2 regions of the Paenibacillus sp. 4624 genome follow, and region 1 is predicted to be linked to the other one. Evidence: a T-box and tRNA genes for the amino acid it is inferred to sense, from the RefSeq annotation. Region 1 holds a T-box; the other holds one or more tRNA genes.
What was found. The T-box of region 1 lies ahead of ABIE27_RS27300 (valine--tRNA ligase). A T-box ahead of a tRNA ligase gene usually reads a tRNA of that ligase, here a tRNA-Val.
Positions count from the first base shown of each region.

Region 1 (9,894 bases):
GCTTCCTCGGCTCTCCAAAAATGCAGTAACCATAACGGATTTTTTCAACAAAGGTGGCATGCCCACCCCGGTTCAGGCATATAGATGGGTAACGAAGGATTGGACCATGGATCAGTCCCATGAGAAGGATCATGGTGAACATATGCCGAAAGGAGGACGCCACCTTTGTTGAATCAACCATATGGTTTGCGGTTCGATATTTATGAGCGCGTTCATTTGTCTGAGGGAGTGCCTGCCATTGAGGAACTGGAGGAAATTGAACTCTATCCGCGTATTCAGGTGATTGGACAGGACGACCATGCCACCTTGAGGGGGCATCTGTTACTTACAGGAACGTACCGGGGGGAGAGCGAGGATTCGGAGGAGTTAAAGCATTTTATTCCAGTCGAAATTACCGTGCCATTAAACCGGGTTAGATCCATTGATGATATTTCAATTGAGATTGAAAATTTTGATGTAGACCTGTTATCCAGCCGAAGTCTGAATATTACAGGTGTACTGTCCCTACGAGGGATTGAAGGTTTCCCGGTAGAAGAGCCACAAGTGTGGTCAGCAGATGAATTCACGGTTGTTCATTCTCACGAGGCTCAGCCTGACAGCAGGGAGAACGAATGGAGTGAGACAGAGCAGTCCGAGCTGTCGGAACAAGCCGGGTTGCGTAACGAAGAGCAAGAGCTGGTGAATGCGGCTGAGCTTGTCGCATATGGTTCTCCGGAATCTGCTGATTTGTCTCCAAGAATGGAACAGCAATCAGGATATGAAGAATTATCGCAAGCTTACTGGAATCAATCATCCGCCGAGCCGTTAACATCTGATGTTGCTTCAACGAATGAATCGGATGAAAATAGATTGCCTGATTCGAATGAGGAGATTTTACCCTCACAGGAAGAAGTCCCTTCCCCAATCTCGTCATTCATGGCTGAAACGGCTGACAGATTAGCTTCTTATCCTGAAGCGGAGCCATTGCTTCCGATAGAGGATGAAACCTCTGCATGGTCTGAACCTTCGGTAAATAGTGTATCCGAAAATTCAGGATCATGGAGTTCAGAGGCTTCTGAGCAAGCGCGTTCTGAAGCGACATGGAAACCTCTAGAAGAGAACACGCCTGAGGTATGGCACTTTGAAGAAGCACGGTCAGGTGGTTCGCAAGGAGAACAGTTCACTTCGAATGCTTCGGCACAGCCGCAGACTGAGAACTGGCAAGATGTATTTGCTGCATCTGAAACGGCTCAGCCCGAAGAAGATCGGCCTTCACTGGAAGTGGCAGAGGAAGCCACGCTGTTACAGAATGAGGAATCTCTCCCAGAAGCGATAGCTGAGGCGGAAGACAAGCCGGAGCTTAAGGTTGCTTTTGGTAGCAAGAAAGAATCATCACGAAGAGAAGAAGAAGGCGTGGGCATTTCTTCCCTATTATCATCCGGTCGGGCCGTGCGTGAAGTTGAGGGTGAGCGCAGTGAGGAGATCTCAGATGGAGTCGTTCCGTTAGAGGATCGTCAGGCAGAAGATGTGGAGTGGAAAAATCTGTTTCTGGGTACGATTGTGGATCAGACGCCTTTCCGAAAAGTCAAACTGTGCATCGTACAGCGCGAAGAAACACTCGATGCCATTGCAGACAGGTATCAGCTTAGCACCAGAGAACTTCAATTATATAATCGATTGACTGAACAGGTTGTTGAAGAAGGACAGATTCTATACATTCCTTAGTCACTCAGTTCAGCATACCGTATTATATCGAAACAGCCCGTAATTCCTGATAGGGATTGCGGGTTGTACTTGTTTTTCAACATGATGATTATCAAATATCCTCGTTCCGCTGTTGTCAGGTTGACTATCACGCACGAGCAAGGTATGATGTGTTTAGGATTTTTTGAATAATGACGTGGATCGGGAGTAGTAGACAGTATGACCTTTCAGAGAGTGGGATCGATGCGCTGTGAGATTCCGCAGGAACCAACTGATCGAAGTCGCCCGGGAGTTGCCTGTTTGAGTACTGGAGGTGGATGTAATACATTCATTAACCTCGGAGGTAGGATAGGCCGGTCGCAGCCGTTATCTGCTTGAAGTGTCACGCCATCAGATTCAGAGCACGAACCATAATCTCTGTTATCAGCGTGAAACAAAGGTGGTACCGCGAAAGCTAACCTTTCGTCCTTTGATGGATGAAAGGTTTTTTTGTTTTTTTAGCGATGAAGATGACGTAACGGAGGAATGACACATGTCTGAACAAAAAAAAGCAACAGCTGAAATGCCGACGACTTACGATCCGAAGGCGGCAGAAGATAAATGGTACTCCACCTGGACGGAGCGCGGGTATTTCCAGGCGGGTAAACGCAAGGATGCCGAGCCATATACCATTGTAATTCCACCCCCGAACGTAACGGGTATGCTTCACATTGGTCATGCACTTGACTTTACCCTGCAGGATATCCTTATTCGTACAAAACGGATGCAGGGATATGACGCACTTTGGCTGCCAGGTTCTGACCACGCAGGAATTGCAACCCAGACGAAAGTGGAACAGAAGCTTCGTGAAGAGGGATTGACACGTTATGATCTTGGACGTGAGAAGTTTCTGGAGAAAGTGTGGGATTGGAAAGACCAGTACGCTACAACGATTCGTCAGCAATGGGGCAAAATGGGGTTGTCTCTCGACTACTCCCGTGAACGTTTTACGCTGGATGAGGGTCTGTCCAAAGCGGTGCGTAAAGTATTTGTGCAGTTATATGAGAAAGGTCTCATTTATCGCGGGAAACGCATCATTAACTGGGATCCGGTGAATCGTACAGCGCTCTCGGATATTGAGGTTGAATATAAAGAAGTCCAAGGTCATCTCTATCATCTGCGTTATCCGCTCAAAGACGGGAGTGGTCACATTACTGTGGCAACGACACGTCCTGAAACGATGCTGGGTGATACGGCTGTTGCCGTTCATCCTAAAGATGAGCGTTATGCAGACATGATCGGTAAAACACTGGTACTGCCAATCATCGGTCGTGAGATTCCAGTCATTGCCGATGACTACGTAGACAAAGAGTTCGGCAGCGGTGCAGTGAAGATCACACCTGCGCATGATCCGAACGACTTTGAAGTAGGTTTACGTCATGACTTGCCTCAAATTACTGTTATGGATGAAAGTGGAACAATGAATGCTGAAGCTGGCAAATATCAGGGGCTGGATCGTAGCGACTGCCGCAAACAGATTGTGGCAGATTTGAAAGAGCAAGGTGTCCTGATTAACATTGAAGATCATATGCATCAGGTTGGACATAGTGAGCGCACGGGAGCAGTAGTAGAGCCATACTTGTCCACACAATGGTTCGTAGAGATGAAACCACTCGCGGAGAGAGCAATCAAAAAGCAGCAAAGCGGCGAAGGTGTTAACTTTGTTCCGGATCGCTTTGAGAAAACGTATCTGAATTGGATTGAGAACGTTCGTGACTGGTGTATTTCCCGTCAACTTTGGTGGGGACATCGTATTCCTGCCTGGTACGACGAAGAAACAGGTGAAGTGATTGTATCCGCGGAAGATCCAACAACATTGCCTGAATATGCAGGGCGCAAGTTGAAACAGGATGAGGACGTTCTGGATACGTGGTTTAGCTCGGCATTATGGCCGTTTTCTACATTAGGCTGGCCTGAAAATACAGATGACCTGAAGCGTTATTATCCAACAAATGTACTCGTTACAGGTTATGACATTATTTATTTCTGGGTGGCGCGTATGATCTTCACTGCCCTGGAGTTTACGGATGAAATTCCGTTCAAGGATGTGTTGATGCATGGTCTTGTGCGTGATGCTGATGGACGTAAAATGTCTAAGTCTCTTGGGAACGGTGTAGACCCGCTGGATGTTATCGAGAAGTACGGTGCAGATGCAATGCGTTACATGATCTCGACCAGCAGTACACCGGGACAGGATTTGCGTTTCCGCTGGGAGCGGGTGGAGCAGGCACGTAACTTTGCAAACAAAATCTGGAATGCTTCCCGCTTCGCGTTGATGAATCTGGAAGGTTTCACTTATGCAGATCGTGACATCAGCGGCGAGCTTGGCACAGCGGATTATTGGATTTTGCACCGCCTGAACGAAACTTCCCGAGATATTACGCGTCTAATCGATGCGTATGAGTTTGGGGAAACAGGTCGTGTATTGTACAACTTTATCTGGGATGATCTGTGTGACTGGTATATCGAATTCGCCAAGCTGTCATTCTACGGAGAAGATCCGGTTGCCAAGAAGAAAACACAATCGGTGCTGGCTTATGTTCTGGATCAGACCATGCGCCTGATTCATCCGTTCATGCCGTACATCTCTGAAGAGATCTGGCAACATCTGCCTCATGAAGGAGAAACGATTACACTTGCTTCCTGGCCAGTATACGACCCTGCGCTGGAGAATCCGGGAGCTGTTGCGGAGATGAACCTGCTGATGGATACCATTCGTGCTGTTCGGAACATCCGTGCCGAAGTGAATGTGCCGATGAGCAAAAAGATCGAATTAATGGTCAAAGCGAACAATGATGAGGCATCTAGTATTATCGAACGCAACAGTCATTACATCAAACGTTTCTGTAATACATCCGAATTCGAGAGCGGATTGGATCTGAGTTCACCAGACAAAGCCATGACAGCGATCATCACGGGAGCAGAATTGTACTTGCCGCTCGCAGGTCTGATTGATATTGAGCAGGAAGTCGCTCGCCTGGAGAAAGAACTTCAGAACCTTGAAGGTGAAGTACTTCGCGTGGAGAAAAAACTGGCGAATGAAGGATTCGTAGCGAAGGCTCCGGCTAAAGTTATCGAGGAAGAACGCGCCAAACAAGCGGATTATTCGGATAAACGGGATAAAGTCATCGCACGAATCAAAGAGCTCAAGGGGTAATACCTAAAAGGGTCGGATGGAACGCTTTTGGCGCCATCCGGCTGCTTTTTTCAATCTTCAATCAAACAGGGAACCGAAGGTGAATCAGATGACGGAATTAAACGGGACAGATAAAGCTACTCCTTTACAGACGTATGACGAGGCCGTGGACTGGATCAATGGCCTTATTCCTTTTGGTATCAGGCCTGGGCTTGAACGTATCGAGAGCCTGATGTCACAGCTTGGCAATCCGCACCAACGGCTCAAATTCATTCATGTCGCGGGAACGAACGGTAAAGGTTCGACTTGCGCTTTTTTGACGTCAGTACTGCTCCAAGCGGGATATGACGTTGGAACGTATACATCACCTTATATCACCAAGTTTACAAACCGTTTTCAATATAACGGTGAAGACATCCCAGAAGAGACATTGTTAAAACTGTCGAATCGTTTGCGTCCTCTCGTGACAGAGATGGCATCAACACCGCTCGGATCACCAACGATGTTTGAAGTATCGACGGCATTAGCACTGCTATATTATGCGGAGGTCTGTTATCCCGATATTGTAGTATGGGAGACTGGGCTTGGGGGAAGGATGGACGTAACGAATATTGTCACTCCCGTTGTGTCCGTCATCACCAATATCGGAATGGATCATACGGATGTGCTTGGAGATACTGTTGAGCAGATTGCATGGGAAAAGGCAGGCATTATTAAGCCAGGAGTACCTGTGGTGACTTGTGCCGTACAACCTGAAGCCGTAAAGGTTATTCAGGAGAGGGCGAAGCAACTGCGGTCCACGGTATATTTGGCTGGAGATCAATTTTCCTACCGAAGACTGGAAAGCGGTAAGGAGGGGCAAAGCCTTCAATTTACCGGCCCATTCCGAGATCTCCATATTCACATTCGCATGCAAGGTGTATACCAATGTGATAATGCTGTTGCAGCATTAATGTCTCTCGAATTATTAAGACAATATATGGCATTTATGCTGGATGAAGACGATATTAAACTTGGTTTTCAGAATGCCTTCTGGGCAGGACGATTTGAGAAAGTCAGTGACAATCCTCTGATTGTCCTCGATGGAGCTCATAATCCCGAAGGGGCAGAGTCGCTTGCCAAGAGTATTATCGACGGTTATCCCCAAAAAAAGTTAATTTTGATGATGGGTATGCTGGCGAATAAGCATCACGAAGCATATTTGCAGCATATACTGCCACTAGTGGATACGCTGATCCTGACCGAGCCAGATTTCCGCCGTAAAATGGCTGCAACCGAATTGTTGCAGATTGTCGAACGGGTACGTCCCGCCATTGCGAAGCAGGAACTGGATATCATCGTCGAGCCGAATTGGGCAAAGGCACTTGATCTATTGAAGTCACGGACGGAAGCGGAGGATCTGGGGGTGGTTTCCGGCACGCTTTATCTGATTGCGGACGTGCGGGCGGCCCTTTTGCATCAAACCGATTCTGAAAAAGGTTGGTGAAAGTTTTGTTAAACACATCGGAACATGTTCATTTTATAGGGATTGGCGGTTATGGCATGAGTGCCATCGCCCGGGTTATGCTGGAGATGGGATATACCGTTACCGGATCGGATGTCGCTTCACAGGAGTTGACAGAGAAGTTGGCAGCCAAAGGGGCGAAAATATATATTGGACATACCGCGGAGCATGTGAACGGAGCGGATCTTGTCGTTTACTCTACAGCAGCTCCTGCGGATAATGTGGAACGTGTAGCTGCGGAACAGCTAAACATACCTATCCTTCATCGCGCTCAAATGCTGGCACGTTTGTTAAACGAGCGCAAAGGCGTGGCCGTTGCAGGTGCGCATGGCAAAACGACAACGTCTTCCATGATTGCACTGGTTATGGAGCAATGTGAAATAGATCCGACCTATATTATTGGTGGAGAGATCATGAATTTGGGGACGAATGCCAAAGCAGGTCAAGGTGAGTGGGTTGTCGCGGAAGCGGACGAGAGCGATGGATCTTTTTTACAGTACCATCCTTGGCTTGGCATCGTAACGAACATTGAAGCTGACCATCTAGAGAATTATAACAGCGACTTCGAGGAACTAAAGAAAGCCTATGTACAGTTCCTCAGCCAGATCCGTCCAGAGGGCACAGCCATCGTATGCGCTGATGATGAAAATGTGCAGGCTATTTTGCCACATCTCAAGTCTCGCATTACAACTTACGGTATCGAGCAGGCTGCTGATTACACAGCTACAGATATCGTTCTCGGGGATCGCCGTATCTCTTTCACCATGAATCATCGAGGTACAGCTATGGGCACAGTGGAGTTGTCAGTACCAGGTAAGCACAACGTCTACAATGCGATGGCTACGGTTATTACCTGTCTCGAAGCAGGCATTCCGTTTGAGAAGATTACAGCAGCTATCGTGCAATTCCATGGGGCGAAACGCAGATTTCAGGTGTTGGGTGAGGCGCGTGATATGCTGATTATTGACGATTACGCTCACCACCCTACAGAAATTGAAGCTACAATCAGTGCGGCAAAAGCGACAGGTAAACGGATTATTGCCGTATTCCAGCCGCAGCGTTATACACGGACATTTTTCCTGCTGGATGCGTTCAGCCGGGCATTTGCCGAGGCGGATGAGGTGTTGATTACCGATATCTATTCTCCTGCCGGTGAAAAGCAAATCGAAGGTGTGCACTCCGCTAGACTCGTTGAACTGATCGTACAGAACAGCAACGCATCCGCAAGATACCTGCCGACCAAAGAGGAAGTTGTAGCTGATCTGCAGCCGCGGTTACAGCCAGGAGATCTTGTGCTTACGATGGGTGCAGGGGATATTTGGAAAGTGGGCGATATACTCGCCAAAGGTTTGAAATAGTTTTGTAATTTCTAAAAATGATACAGGTTGAACTTAGGGATCAAAAAGTCTGAGGACTATCGCTACGATCCTGGTGATTTCTTATCGGAGTGTATGTTCCATGAATCTTTTGATCAACGGCTACCGTACTTAAAACGTCTGTCTCCTTCATGGAGTCAGGCGTTTTTGTGCTTGAATTTGAACTTGATTAGTGAAACCTAAGATTTAATCATTCCGTGGAATGTTATCCTCCATCTCAACATATAGATGATATAAATGGGACAAAGGAGAGGGTACGGGTGAGCAACGCCAGAATGACGTTTCGCTTCGGAGATCAGGAGTCGGACAAGCTGGGGAACCAGGAGATGCCTGCATCTAGTACGCTGGTCACAATGAACGGAAACTTGTCTAATACGGTACAGACGCTGCCGAATCCTGAACCAGACAAGAACAACAGGGCAGTATCATCATGGACAGCAGAGGACATGCCTGTGGACTGGGGAGGAACGATTCTAGCAGACGCTTCCCGTTCTGGATCGGATCGTTTGAAACACACGGATTCACTGAACTACCGGACTTCAGACCTGGATGCGGATTTTGATCATCGTTCGACTTATACAGACAGTGCCTCAGATCGGAATGCACAGTATGATCCATATGAATATGAATCTGAATCTGAAAGAAGTGAAGATCTGGATCAGGGCCATAACTGGATGATCGAATCAGAGAACTATTCGTATAAACGAAATCGTCCTCCCAGAGGCTGGAAAATGATTGGGTCTGTTTCAGGGGCATTGGTAACCGGAGCGCTGTTCGGTATGGTTATTTTGTCCTTTTTTAATAAAGAGAGCGCGGTGAAACCGGATCAAATGCTTCCTGTAAATCAGAGCATTTCTACTGTGTCAGGTCAGGAAGGGGAGGCCGGAACAGCAGGTCAACTTGCTATCTCATATGCAGGTGGTACATATTATGCCCTACAATATGGGGTATTCAGTTCCCCGGAACGAGCGGAACAAGCGAAGCTTGAACTCACCCAAACGGGTTTAGCTGCAAGTTCGGACCCAGACGATGGCAATCGTGTCTATGCTGGCATATCTTCGGATCGTGAGGAGGCCAAGCTCCTCAGTACCAGACTAAAGTCTCAGGGAGTCGAACTGTATGTCAAAGAGATCGTTAATCCGACGGTGGATCCGGCGATCTTTGGTAACAAGCAGGAGGACGTTGCTCTTTTCTTCAAAAATAGCTCCGCTCTTGTTGATCAGCTATCAACACTCTCGATCCAGCAATTGGGTCAGTCAGTACAAGCGGCCATATCACCAGAGATGATGGCATCCCTACAGACTCAGCATCAAACATGGTTGACTGGTATAAAGATCCTTGCGCCTGGCATGGCGGTAGACGTGCAACCGGTTGTGTCCGGCATGGAGAAATCGATGAACAGTGCGATAACAGCCATTGCCGAGTATAATAAAAATCCGGACGCTGTTCACATGTGGGCGGTACAGTCTGATTTGATGGAGTATGTGCTCCAACAGAAAAAGTGGCTTGAGTCAATAAAGCAATAAAGCTCCCTTTCCCATAACAACGTCCCAAAACTCCTATCCGGCAAGGAACTGGAAATAGTTCCCCCTGCCGGATTTGTGTTTGTATTGACGTACAAAACCCCGTATAATAATGTGGGTGTCAAAAAATGGCGAGGGAAGATTAACCGATGAAAAAAAACTTCGGCGTGTTATTATTGTTTCTACTGCTTGGCTGGATGGCCGGAGCGTGGATCGCCAAGGCACTGCAGCCTGTTAAGGCTGTAGCCTTTTTAACCAAGGTCACGACGATTCGCTGGTCGCCCCAGGCTGATCTCGATATTTTCAGTTATGACCTTTCATTTCAATTTCAAATGAGCCTCCTGAGTCTGATTGGTATTATTGCGGCTGTGTGGCTGTATCGAAGACTGTAGGAGAATGACGAATGTTGACCAAAAAATAAACTAGTGACATCTATTATTGTGATTCGGACAGGTGTTGCCGTAGTATAAGGAGCCGTTAATGTCGAATAACACAGAACAGCGCCCGATTATTCTGGCCTCCACATCGCCGCGGCGCAAGGAACTGATCGCGTCACTCCATTTAGCGTTTGAAGTTATACCAAGTTATGCCGATGAGAATACACCATCAGATTGGACCCCAGAGCAGACAGTG
Region 1 covers NZ_JBNDJR010000016.1:20,751-30,644, reverse strand. Annotated here, with positions in the region: gene ABIE27_RS27305 (LysM peptidoglycan-binding domain-containing protein) at 166-1,704, shown strand; T-box leader at 1,872-2,156, shown strand; gene ABIE27_RS27300 (valine--tRNA ligase) at 2,216-4,879, shown strand; gene ABIE27_RS27295 (bifunctional folylpolyglutamate synthase/dihydrofolate synthase) at 4,968-6,344, shown strand; gene murC (UDP-N-acetylmuramate--L-alanine ligase) at 6,401-7,720, shown strand; gene ABIE27_RS27285 (SPOR domain-containing protein) at 7,999-9,264, shown strand; gene ABIE27_RS27280 (DUF4321 domain-containing protein) at 9,411-9,653, shown strand; gene ABIE27_RS27275 (Maf family protein) at 9,742-9,894, shown strand, end outside.

Region 2 (9,894 bases), on a different contig from region 1:
TTTGCCGGAATCAACACTTCTATACCCATATGGTATACCGCCACCTCTAAATATGCCATCTTCCACCATTTGCATATGCTTTTCGTTCACGCGATTAGAAGTTCTTCTACTTTCTCCGCTCGACTGCCAGAATCTAAGATAGTTAATCACCTTATCTGCATTTACTTCAATTTTTTGTTGCCCTTCTATTACAGACCACATTTCAATTCCTCTGTTTACAAACCACTCAAGTACAAATGGTGTCTCATCATCTTTTCTACCTAATCTATCAAACATGAATACTAGCAGTAGATCGAATAATCCATTTTCAGCGTCATCTTTAGCCTGTTTAATTACATCTCGGTTGGAAGCAGATACTTTGAACCCTGAGACTCCTCTTTCAGAATATTCTTTTACTAACTTCCACCCCTCCTGCCTTTCAATCATTCTTCTACAAGCTCGCTGCTGCATTGGTATATCATTTCCATCCAACTGTCCTTTTGTAGATACACGATATAGGGTTGCAACCCGTTTAATTTGCTTCAATTAATTCACCACCATATCTTTTTTCTGTTATATATTCAGAACTCTCTATAACTGCTTTATAATTAACTAGTACTTCGACTATAGCATTAAATCAATAAAATATATTAAAGACCACCCCATATTTTTGTAGGTAGTCTTCTGGTTCGTACCATATTCAGTTATCTTTCTAGATAATAGTTTTTCATTTCAATTAAGATAAAGCAAAAAACAGCCGTTTAAAGGCTGTCTCGGCTGTAAAATATTGTTTTATGTATAGGACGAGTGGGGATCGAACCCACGACCCTTACCCTGTCAAGATAATGCTCTCCCGCTGAGCTATCGCCCTTCATTAACTAGATTATATATAGTTACAATTTTTGATTCAATTTGCCGACTCATATATAAATCAAAATCCAATGAAGTAACAGTATCATACCAAGTAAACGTGTTCATTGTCAATCATTAAATTGGTTTTAAATCATCCATATTGGAGCACAATAATGGAAAGCTTACAATATTCTGCAATAGGAGAATGTATAGTGATGATGAATAAAAATACTGACCAATTGCTTAATCCACACCATAACAATAAACAACTTAATAAATACTGGAAGCTCACTGCTACTCATGTTGCTGTTTTGCTCATTCTCGCCTGTACCTTGACTGGTTGCAGGCTGGAACGGGACGAGCATACAGTACAATTTCAGCACTTGCACCAACCGAATCAACAAAATGAATCGCTGCCTGTCTGGATGGACGTCTACTCCAAATCCGTAAATCAAGAGGTATACTCCCCTCAGGGAAACAGTGAGTTATTGCCTTAAATGGCAGAGACAGATCTAGAGCCTTTATCAGAAACATTGATCCACTGGTATCCATATATTTAATGTCAGTTCAATCTCCGATCAACCATGTCCCTGACCGTACCTATCAGAAGTATATTCTCACTCTTCTTCATCCCATTTGCGTGAGTATGCCTTCTTGGTCACATAATATAACAAAGCGATCATGCCCGCCGACATAAGCAATGTAATGGTCATAATAGCCGCCATTCCCATGACTCTCCTCCTCCTCCAAAGTCCCAATATGTACCAAACTTAACTATACAGGAAAAGCATTTTTTTGTATAATGCAGTCTGAACTTGTGCGCATGGAGCAGAAAGAAGGAATCGAATTTGGCAGCAGAAATTAGTTATGTCACGACAGAAGAAGAATTGAAACAGGCTCTAGGGATTCGCCGTCAGGTTTTTGTCATTGAGCAACAAGTGCCCGAAGAACTCGAAATAGATCAATACGATGTTATCAGTCCTGATGTGCATCATGTATTGCTTCATACCGATGGTCAGGCTGTTGCCACAGGGCGTCTCATCTATTACAGCAAAGATACGGCCAAAATGCAGCGAATTGCTGTACTGGAGTCCTACCGTTCGTTTGGGTATGGACGTGTGCTCCTGTTAGCGATGGAGGAGCTTGCTCGTGAGCTTGGATTAACCTATTCACTCCTGGATGCCCAGTGTCAGGCGCAGAAATTTTACGATAAACTCGGTTATGAAGTGATTTCGGAAGAACCTTTTTACGATGCCGATATCCTACATGTCCGTATGAGAAAAAGCTTGTAGGCCAGCAGAACAACTCAACAACACAGGCACTACATACATTACACAGCTATTCTCGAAATGTGGAATGTTGTAAAGAATGCATACTTCTCTCCAATTCGGACAGGCTAACAGGGTAAACCTATTCCCATTTGGTCATAGAAGGAGAGTGTGACATGATGGATCAGACAACACGCGAAACGTTCACAGCAGTACAAAAGAATGGTGACGGTGACTTGACCGCCTTCCAGACATCGACAGGCCGTATTCTGGATTATCAGCAAGCTCTGAACGAAGTGAAGGCTGGAACAATCGCTGGTGTGAATGTATTCAAAGGCAAGGATGGAGAAATGTATATTCGCGGCGATGCCGACGGCGACCCGACCAACAACCTTGACCAGCTTCCGAATTTCTGATAAATGTATTCACCATACAGCGCCAATCCTTACGGATTGGCGTTTTTGCTGTAACTTCTGCAGAAGTCTGTTACACCTAGGCGTACTATTCGCCCCTCAACGGATCAGTAATCCGTAAAATATTTTACTGCATTGCCAGCAGGCTGTGCTTTTCGCACAGGCTTAGCTTCCTGCTCCCAGGCCTGCAAAATCTGTATACTTTCCAGCGTAGATGGTTGGGGCCAGGAGATATATCCTTTCTGTTCAAGCGCCTGTAGTGACTCCCGAATGTGTGCCGGGTTGCGCCCTGTCTTGGTTTCCAGTTCATCCATACGTGGAATTCGACGTTGCTGACCTGCATAGTTGACAATAATGCGCAGAATTTTACGTTCAAAGTCGTTCAGCATACTTCAATTCTCCCTTCCGATTCCGATCCGTTACAGGGCGCCATGCCAGAATATTTTGCTCCAGAAAAGTCCGGGGTACCCCTTCCATGCCATCAGATGCCCGGATTACTCCGCCTCGCATGCTGTTGATTCGAATCTGCCGCTGCGTAATCTGTCCCGCACGATCCATGTACACAAGCTCCACCATCTGGCCAACATACTTCCCTAGCATGATCATCCCTCCAATAAGAACATTTGTTTGTATTCATTATTATATGCGAACATAAGTTCTTTATTCAATAACAATAAAAGGAATTTCAAAAAAATAAAAAACCAGACATACTCCGGGCAAGACGGAAGTCTGGTTCTTCAGGTGAAGATCGAATATTGAAGGTGACTGGCCATTTACTCTAAGCACAATGAGAATAAGAATCTGGTACCCCATCGGCTAGTGTCGGTCTGATTCAGAAAATTGAACTGTTTTTAACTGTTGCGTATTCGGATTAAAATCCACATTAACATAGACAGCAAATTGCTTGCCGTCTTTGGCACGAACCCACAGCTTGAACTGCTCTCTGGACTGATTCGCGCTAAGTGACGAGCGGCCGATATGTTTGTAATCCAGGATGTCGACATTGTACTTCGTTTGGGTTTCCTTCACGGCGATGATGCCCCACTTCGCATAATCCGGAATGTTGCTGCTTGCTGCCGAAACGGTCGTTGGGATGCCTGCAAAACCTAGAACAAGTGTTAATATCGATATCATAAGCACTCTCATGCATTTCACTCCTTGGGAGAATGTGTTTGCTGATATCGTGCCCGTTCGGATTACATTTTACACCCAGATTCGAAAAATCCAGACCGCTGGCAACAGCCAAAATGGAACAACCGGCATCAGTTTAACCAACGGATCAACCCCGGAAGTATTACTAAAGCTCATCCCCCAATCCCCGGAAAGAAAATGCTGCTGTGCCCGGGACTCTTCTGTAGGCTCTAAACCATACTTCTCCATAAGTATTTGCCTTGTCTGTTCATCCACCTGAACATCATTACCCACACCGCTTGCCGACACATGTGCACTGTTTATGTAAGTTAACATTATGATTAAACTCATCATTAAAGATATGATATGGAACGATCTAGATTTCATATGTCTGTATTCCTTCCTTTCTACTTCGAATCCATGACCAAAGATCAGCGTAACACATAGAACAACTTGTATGATTGTACATAATATTTGTGAAAATGGAAATACCAAACGGTGAACCATTCCCCACGTTCTTCAAACATTCGTAGCAGATAGTACATGCCCCTTTAGACCCATTTCATAGTTTATCTGTTTAAAAAATCCATAGACCGTGTAATGGGCCTTGACTGACCAAGCTGAATCCAACGTCCGCCCAAGTCCATTTTCACACCATATTCGAGGAGGTTATATCTGCATGTTCAAACGTCTGGATGAAATTTTGATTGAAATTCCCAACGTCGAAAAGCCTGATCCCAATGCAGCAGCAGCCATACAGGAATTGCTTGGTGGTAAATTTGGAGAAATGTCTACCCTGAACAACTACCTCTACCAATCCTTTAATTTTCGCTCCAAAGAAAAACTAAAACCATTCTACGACCTCGTCATGAGTATTACGGCCGAAGAATTAGGACACGTTGAGCTGGTATCCCATGGGATTAACCATTGTCTCCGAGGATCAACCGAATATAAAGAACCTGATCAGACACCGCTGGGTTCCGTCAAGGATGCAAGACTGTCGTATCATTTCCTGGCAGGCGCACAAGGCGCGATGCCTTTTGATTCGATGGGCAATCCGTGGACAGGCGCCAATGTCTTCAACAGTGGCAATCTGGTCGAGGATTTGTTGCATAATTTCTTCCTCGAATGTGGGGCACGTACGCACAAGATGAAAGTATACGAAATGACCGATCATCCTGCCGCCCGCGAAGTTGTCGGTTTCCTGCTCGTGCGCGGCGGTGTGCACGTGGTGGCTTATGCTAAAGCCATTGAAATTGCGACAGGTGTCAATGTGACCAAATTGATCCCGATCCCTTCTCTGGATAACAAAGCCTTCAACGAGGCTCGCAAATACGAAGAAAAAGGCGTTCACACCAAGCTGTACACTTACAGCGATAAAGACTTCAATGCCATCGACCAGATCTGGAAAGGCACGCATCCCGAAGATGGACAACCTCTGGAAGTCATTCAGGGCATCCCTCAAGGCTTTCCTATTCCGGAAGCTCCGGCGGTGGAAGAAGAGTTCGCGCCAGGCATCTCACACGAGGACTTCAAGGAGATTGCTCGTCGTCTCAAAATGGCGGGGAATATTGCGGATTAAGAAGGCAAGTGTTCGGCTGAGTGTTTAGAATGTTGTTTTCCTAGATAAATTGTAAATTCTAAATGCTGTTAGCTCTAAGTATAATTAAAGCCCTCACCCCAACTGCTTGAACACAGAGAAGGTTTGAGGGCTTTGTTATAAACAATTTTATGTTCAATTTATGATTCAAAATGAGTATGTTGTGTCTCGGGTTTCCCAAAAATTTAGCTGTAAAAGTAAACCTGATCTCCGCTCACATAGGTAAGCCTAGTTAAACTCCAACACCGATTCCTCACGATGACTCATGACTTCAATCAGCATGTTTGCACCTAGACGAAAACCTTGTACAAAAGCAGCTTCCGTATGCATCCCCTCACATCTACCACATAAGTCAAATAACTGTTCAAGCTCAAGAAATTCATGCTCGCTTAAACGCTTCTTCCACTGCTCTGTCAGAGTTGCAATCTGCCGCCCTAACGCTTGGTATTCAGGATGTATCGGCATCATCATCTCATCCGGGCGAAGTCGTCCGTTATAAAGTGCTTCCAATATCGAATTCATGTGTACCCTCCTATAAATTAACTCATACCTCACTTGAATGAGCGTTCTGCACATGGTAGGATATTTATGCAGTTGCTAATTCGTAGTGATTGCTGAATAGAAGTAGCGTGTTCTTCGTGGGACAAGCGCTGCTTCTTTTTTATTTTTGGAGCTCGTCGTAAATCTTCTCAATCCCTTTGCGAACGATAGCAGATCGGTTCGTATTCAGCTTCTCAGCCGCAACATCAAGCTTGCTCAGAATTTCCTCATCGACACGGATCTCAATCGTTTTGCTCTTCGGGTTATCAGATTTAGGACGCCCCATCTTTTTGGAGGACATTGCTCCACCTCCTTTTTGTCCTGACAATAATATATTATTGTCAGGACAAAAAGTCAATGTAAATAACCTGCCGTTTCAAAGTTTGTAGGGGGACAAACTTTTTACCGAGGTTGCGGTTCTTTTTCTACCTTTTATTGGTTATTCAACACGCGTGATATGATAGATAACCTGCTGAAAAAAAGATATTTATTGGAGTCACATATACGCTTCGTGGTATTTTCAAAATGATGCATTGCCAGGGACTAAGTTACACAAATCAACGTATACCTTAGCAGCAGAGAGCGAAGAAAAACAACGAATTTATACAGAGTCAACGTTTCCCGACTTAAAAACGAGTGTTCAAGGATGAAATTCAGCACGTCCTTTTTGAAGATGAATCCATGATTTGTGACTACATAGTGATTCAGAAAACGTGGTTTCTCCACGGCAAGCAACGTATAATTCCATTCACAGGTAAGCATCGAGGAGTCAAACTACTGGCAACCTTGGACTACTAAGCAGGCAAGTTTGTGTGGCGGGAAGATGAGCAGTAAACAGCAGAAACATTTCTACGTTTCTTGAAAAAAGTTGTAGACGAGTTCCTCACAGGCAAAATGGTGATGATCTTGGACAATGCCCGAATTCACCATGCCAACCAGCTGATTCCCGTCCTCACGGAGATTGAGGAGCGCAACAGAAAATCATTGGCATAGGGCTCAAATCGACTACCTTGTTCCTCCAACTTCCCAGTCTAACTCATTGAGATACAAGTTAGCTAGTACGGGCGAAATAAACCCTTTGCACATAAAAATAGCCCCAGATTATTTTCTGGGGCTAAGTTCAATAAAACTTTAATTTGTAGTTATTTTCTGAACATTCAATTTTGTAATACTTCTAAAGCCTCCATTACTAATTTTCTTATTTCGTGTTCAGTAACGTACACATTCGGATAATTTATCAAGTCATCGGTAAATTCAGAGAATCTAGATCCTTCTTTTGAAATCAACATAAAATATGATTTTTCTTCAGATGTTAAGGGTTCATTTAGATCATGTTCATACGTAGCATAGAATTCATCACAAAAGTTAGAAGCTTCAATTTCATTATCCAGCAATAACCTCATTAACCAGTATAGTCTTTCTTTTGGACCTTTTTCTGTTGGCATTAGAAGCTCACCTCATTTTTTAGGTATTCCTGGAAGTCCGGCTCTTTGCATCGGATCTCTTGTATAAACAAAATGATACACTGTATTTGATGCTTTATCATATAAAACTTCCAGATTGTAAGCTTGATTATTTTTATACATTATAGTGTAAAACATCTTAGCAGTAGATCCTTTCGGATCACTCATTTCTTTACCATATTTTATAGCAGACGCTAATGTTTGGACTGGTACAAATCTTGCGGCAGTTTCCATTCGAGCAGTTGTAGTAACTGTAAAATTCAGTCCCTGCTCTAGTTTGGTAAATTTCCCAGCCTTAAATATCCCCATTCCAGATGATACTGCTACCCCTTCACCTGGATGATTCTCTACATAATTCGCCAAATCTTTAGTAAACCCTTGAATAAAACTGAGTACTGGAAACTTCATGTGGGCTTGTTTTAAAATTTGATCCATTGGAATCATTTTGTCACTTGATTGCATTATATCTGAATTGGAATACCCAGCTGCTCTAGCTTGATTTCTAATACCTTCTGCTTGATTTGACCAGTAGTCCCTTTCCGACTTTGTACTAGCAACAGACCATTTATTTTTCATTTCATTAATGGTATAATTCCAACCGTATTTTTCGTTCCAATGCCCGCTTGGATCGATATATTTCAGCGGATTATTCTTCACATACGCATACAGATTCAAACTCAGTGGATCGTCCAGTTCACCCTCAAACGTATCCTCGTTAATAAACCTTCCTGTGTTTGGATCATACCATCTCGCCCGTAAATACTGCAATTGTGTTGCATCATCCCATAACTCACCAGAGTACAGGAACGGATTATGGACCTTCTCCTCCTTGGACTCCAGATTGCCCCACATGTCATACTGATACTTGTTCAGTAATACGCCATTGACATCCCGCAGCTCGGTAATATCTCCGTGTCCATTACTCTGAACATATGCTTTACTACCGTCTGCATAGGCGATCGCTTCCAGCTTAGCACCACGTATATAGTTCGCTTTGAGTTCTGGCGTACCGTTGCGCACTTCAGCTTCGGCAATAATCTGAGCGCCATCATCATAATAGTAACGCGTAGTGACACCATTCTCTGTACGCTCGACAAGCAGGTTATCACCGTTGTACTGGTATCCCACTTTTGCCGTATCTGTAGTGACTTGAGTCAATCGATCACGGTTATCGTATTGATATTCGCTGTTAACTACGTTAACTTCTTTGTCCGACTGCATCGTTAGGCGATTGCCTTGTTTATCGTACGTATACTTTTCGTTATTACCACTCGACGTTGCTATCCGGTCCAGTTGGTCATACGTAAAGCCGTCCTCAATCCCCTGCTGCACACGCTTTGTTATGTTTTTGTTGTTATCATAACTGTAGTTGTACAGGCCTAGTGTAGCTTGGTCTCGCACTTGCTCAAGCCCCACCAGATCCAGACCGTTATACGTTTTGCGTTCATTTACACCATTCAGTGATTGAGTTGATTTAAATAGTCCATTCAGATAATATGTGTATTGCGCATCCGGTGCATTCTTCACCGTTCCCACCGAGGTCATTCGATTCATTGCGTCATACGTGTTGTAAACTGTATTGCCAAATGGCCCTTTGATCTCCGTACGGTTACCATTGAGATCATAAGTGAACTCAGTCGTCAGCCCATCGGGATAGGTTAGTCGTGTCAATTGTTCCGTTGCTGGGTCATATTGATACCCTGTCGTACCCGTACGGTCTGTCATGCTCATACGTTTACCGACGGCATCGACAGCGAAACTAATCGTTTCGTCCGAGCTCACTTTACGGAGCAAGTTACCACGCAGATCATAGTCATATGTGAATGTATTTCCATTACGATCCACATATTTTGTCAAGTTACCACCAGGTGTATAGTAACTTTTCGTGATATTACCTGACTTGTCTTTTGTCTGAAGGCGGCGATTCAGCTGATCATACGTATTTTCTTTCACGTTACCTGCTGGATCAATTGTCTTAATTAGATTAGCTGCCAAGTCGTAGCTATATTGTGTCTGTTCTCCATTGGCGCTGGTCACTTGGCGGAGCTGGCCCACGACATCATAACTGAATGCAGTCACATTGCCATTACCATCGGTTTGCTCCAGCGTTTGACCGCTGATGTTATCGTATTTGTTTTTCTCCAATACTCGGAGGACCTGATCCAGCTGCGTTTTCTCTTCCGTTTTGATGCCTTTGCCCCACTTATCATAGGTTGCAATCTGCATATAGCCTTCAGCATCCGTACTTGTTGCTGTACGAGCTACATCATCGTATTTCATGGATATGGATGTACCATCAGCTCCGGTGGTCATCACCACACGGTTCCAGTTATCGTACGTATTACGAGTACGGTTGCCCAGGGCATCGTCTGTCCAGGCAGCCCGGCTATACGGATCATATCCGGTACGTTGAGAGACTACATAGCCGTTTCCTGAGAAATAACCATTCTCGATGGCCTGACCCAGTGAACTCCATTTCTGTATCCGTTGCTGACCCGACTCGTCCGTCACTTTGATCGTATTGTTGATATCATCGTAATCCGCACGGAGCTTTGTTCCATCCGTTTGCGTTACCTCAATGGTACGCCCTATCGCATCCATGCGATACTTGGTAGTACGCTGCTCTGCATCTGTAGAAGAGATCAAGT
Region 2 covers NZ_JBNDJR010000001.1:702,192-712,085, reverse strand. Annotated here, with positions in the region: gene ABIE27_RS03245 (recombinase family protein) at 1-525, opposite strand, end outside; tRNA gene ABIE27_RS03240 (tRNA-Val) at 779-850, opposite strand; gene ABIE27_RS03235 (hypothetical protein) at 1,014-1,286, opposite strand; gene ABIE27_RS03230 (GNAT family N-acetyltransferase) at 1,680-2,123, shown strand; gene ABIE27_RS03225 (DUF3892 domain-containing protein) at 2,279-2,515, shown strand; gene ABIE27_RS03220 (hypothetical protein) at 2,620-2,901, opposite strand; gene ABIE27_RS03215 (hypothetical protein) at 2,885-3,112, opposite strand; gene ABIE27_RS03210 (DUF3889 domain-containing protein) at 3,329-3,658, opposite strand; gene ABIE27_RS03205 (hypothetical protein) at 3,716-3,979, opposite strand; gene ABIE27_RS03200 (manganese catalase family protein) at 4,323-5,225, shown strand; gene ABIE27_RS03195 (DUF6809 family protein) at 5,472-5,765, opposite strand; gene ABIE27_RS03190 (ribbon-helix-helix protein, CopG family) at 5,905-6,084, opposite strand; gene ABIE27_RS03185 (hypothetical protein) at 6,642-6,776, shown strand; gene ABIE27_RS03180 (magnesium and cobalt transport protein CorA) at 6,941-7,228, opposite strand; gene ABIE27_RS03175 (RHS repeat-associated core domain-containing protein) at 7,241-9,894, opposite strand, start outside.
Region 2: it encodes a tRNA-Val, which carries the amino acid that the T-box ahead of ABIE27_RS27300 (valine--tRNA ligase) is inferred to sense. The anticodon was not compared.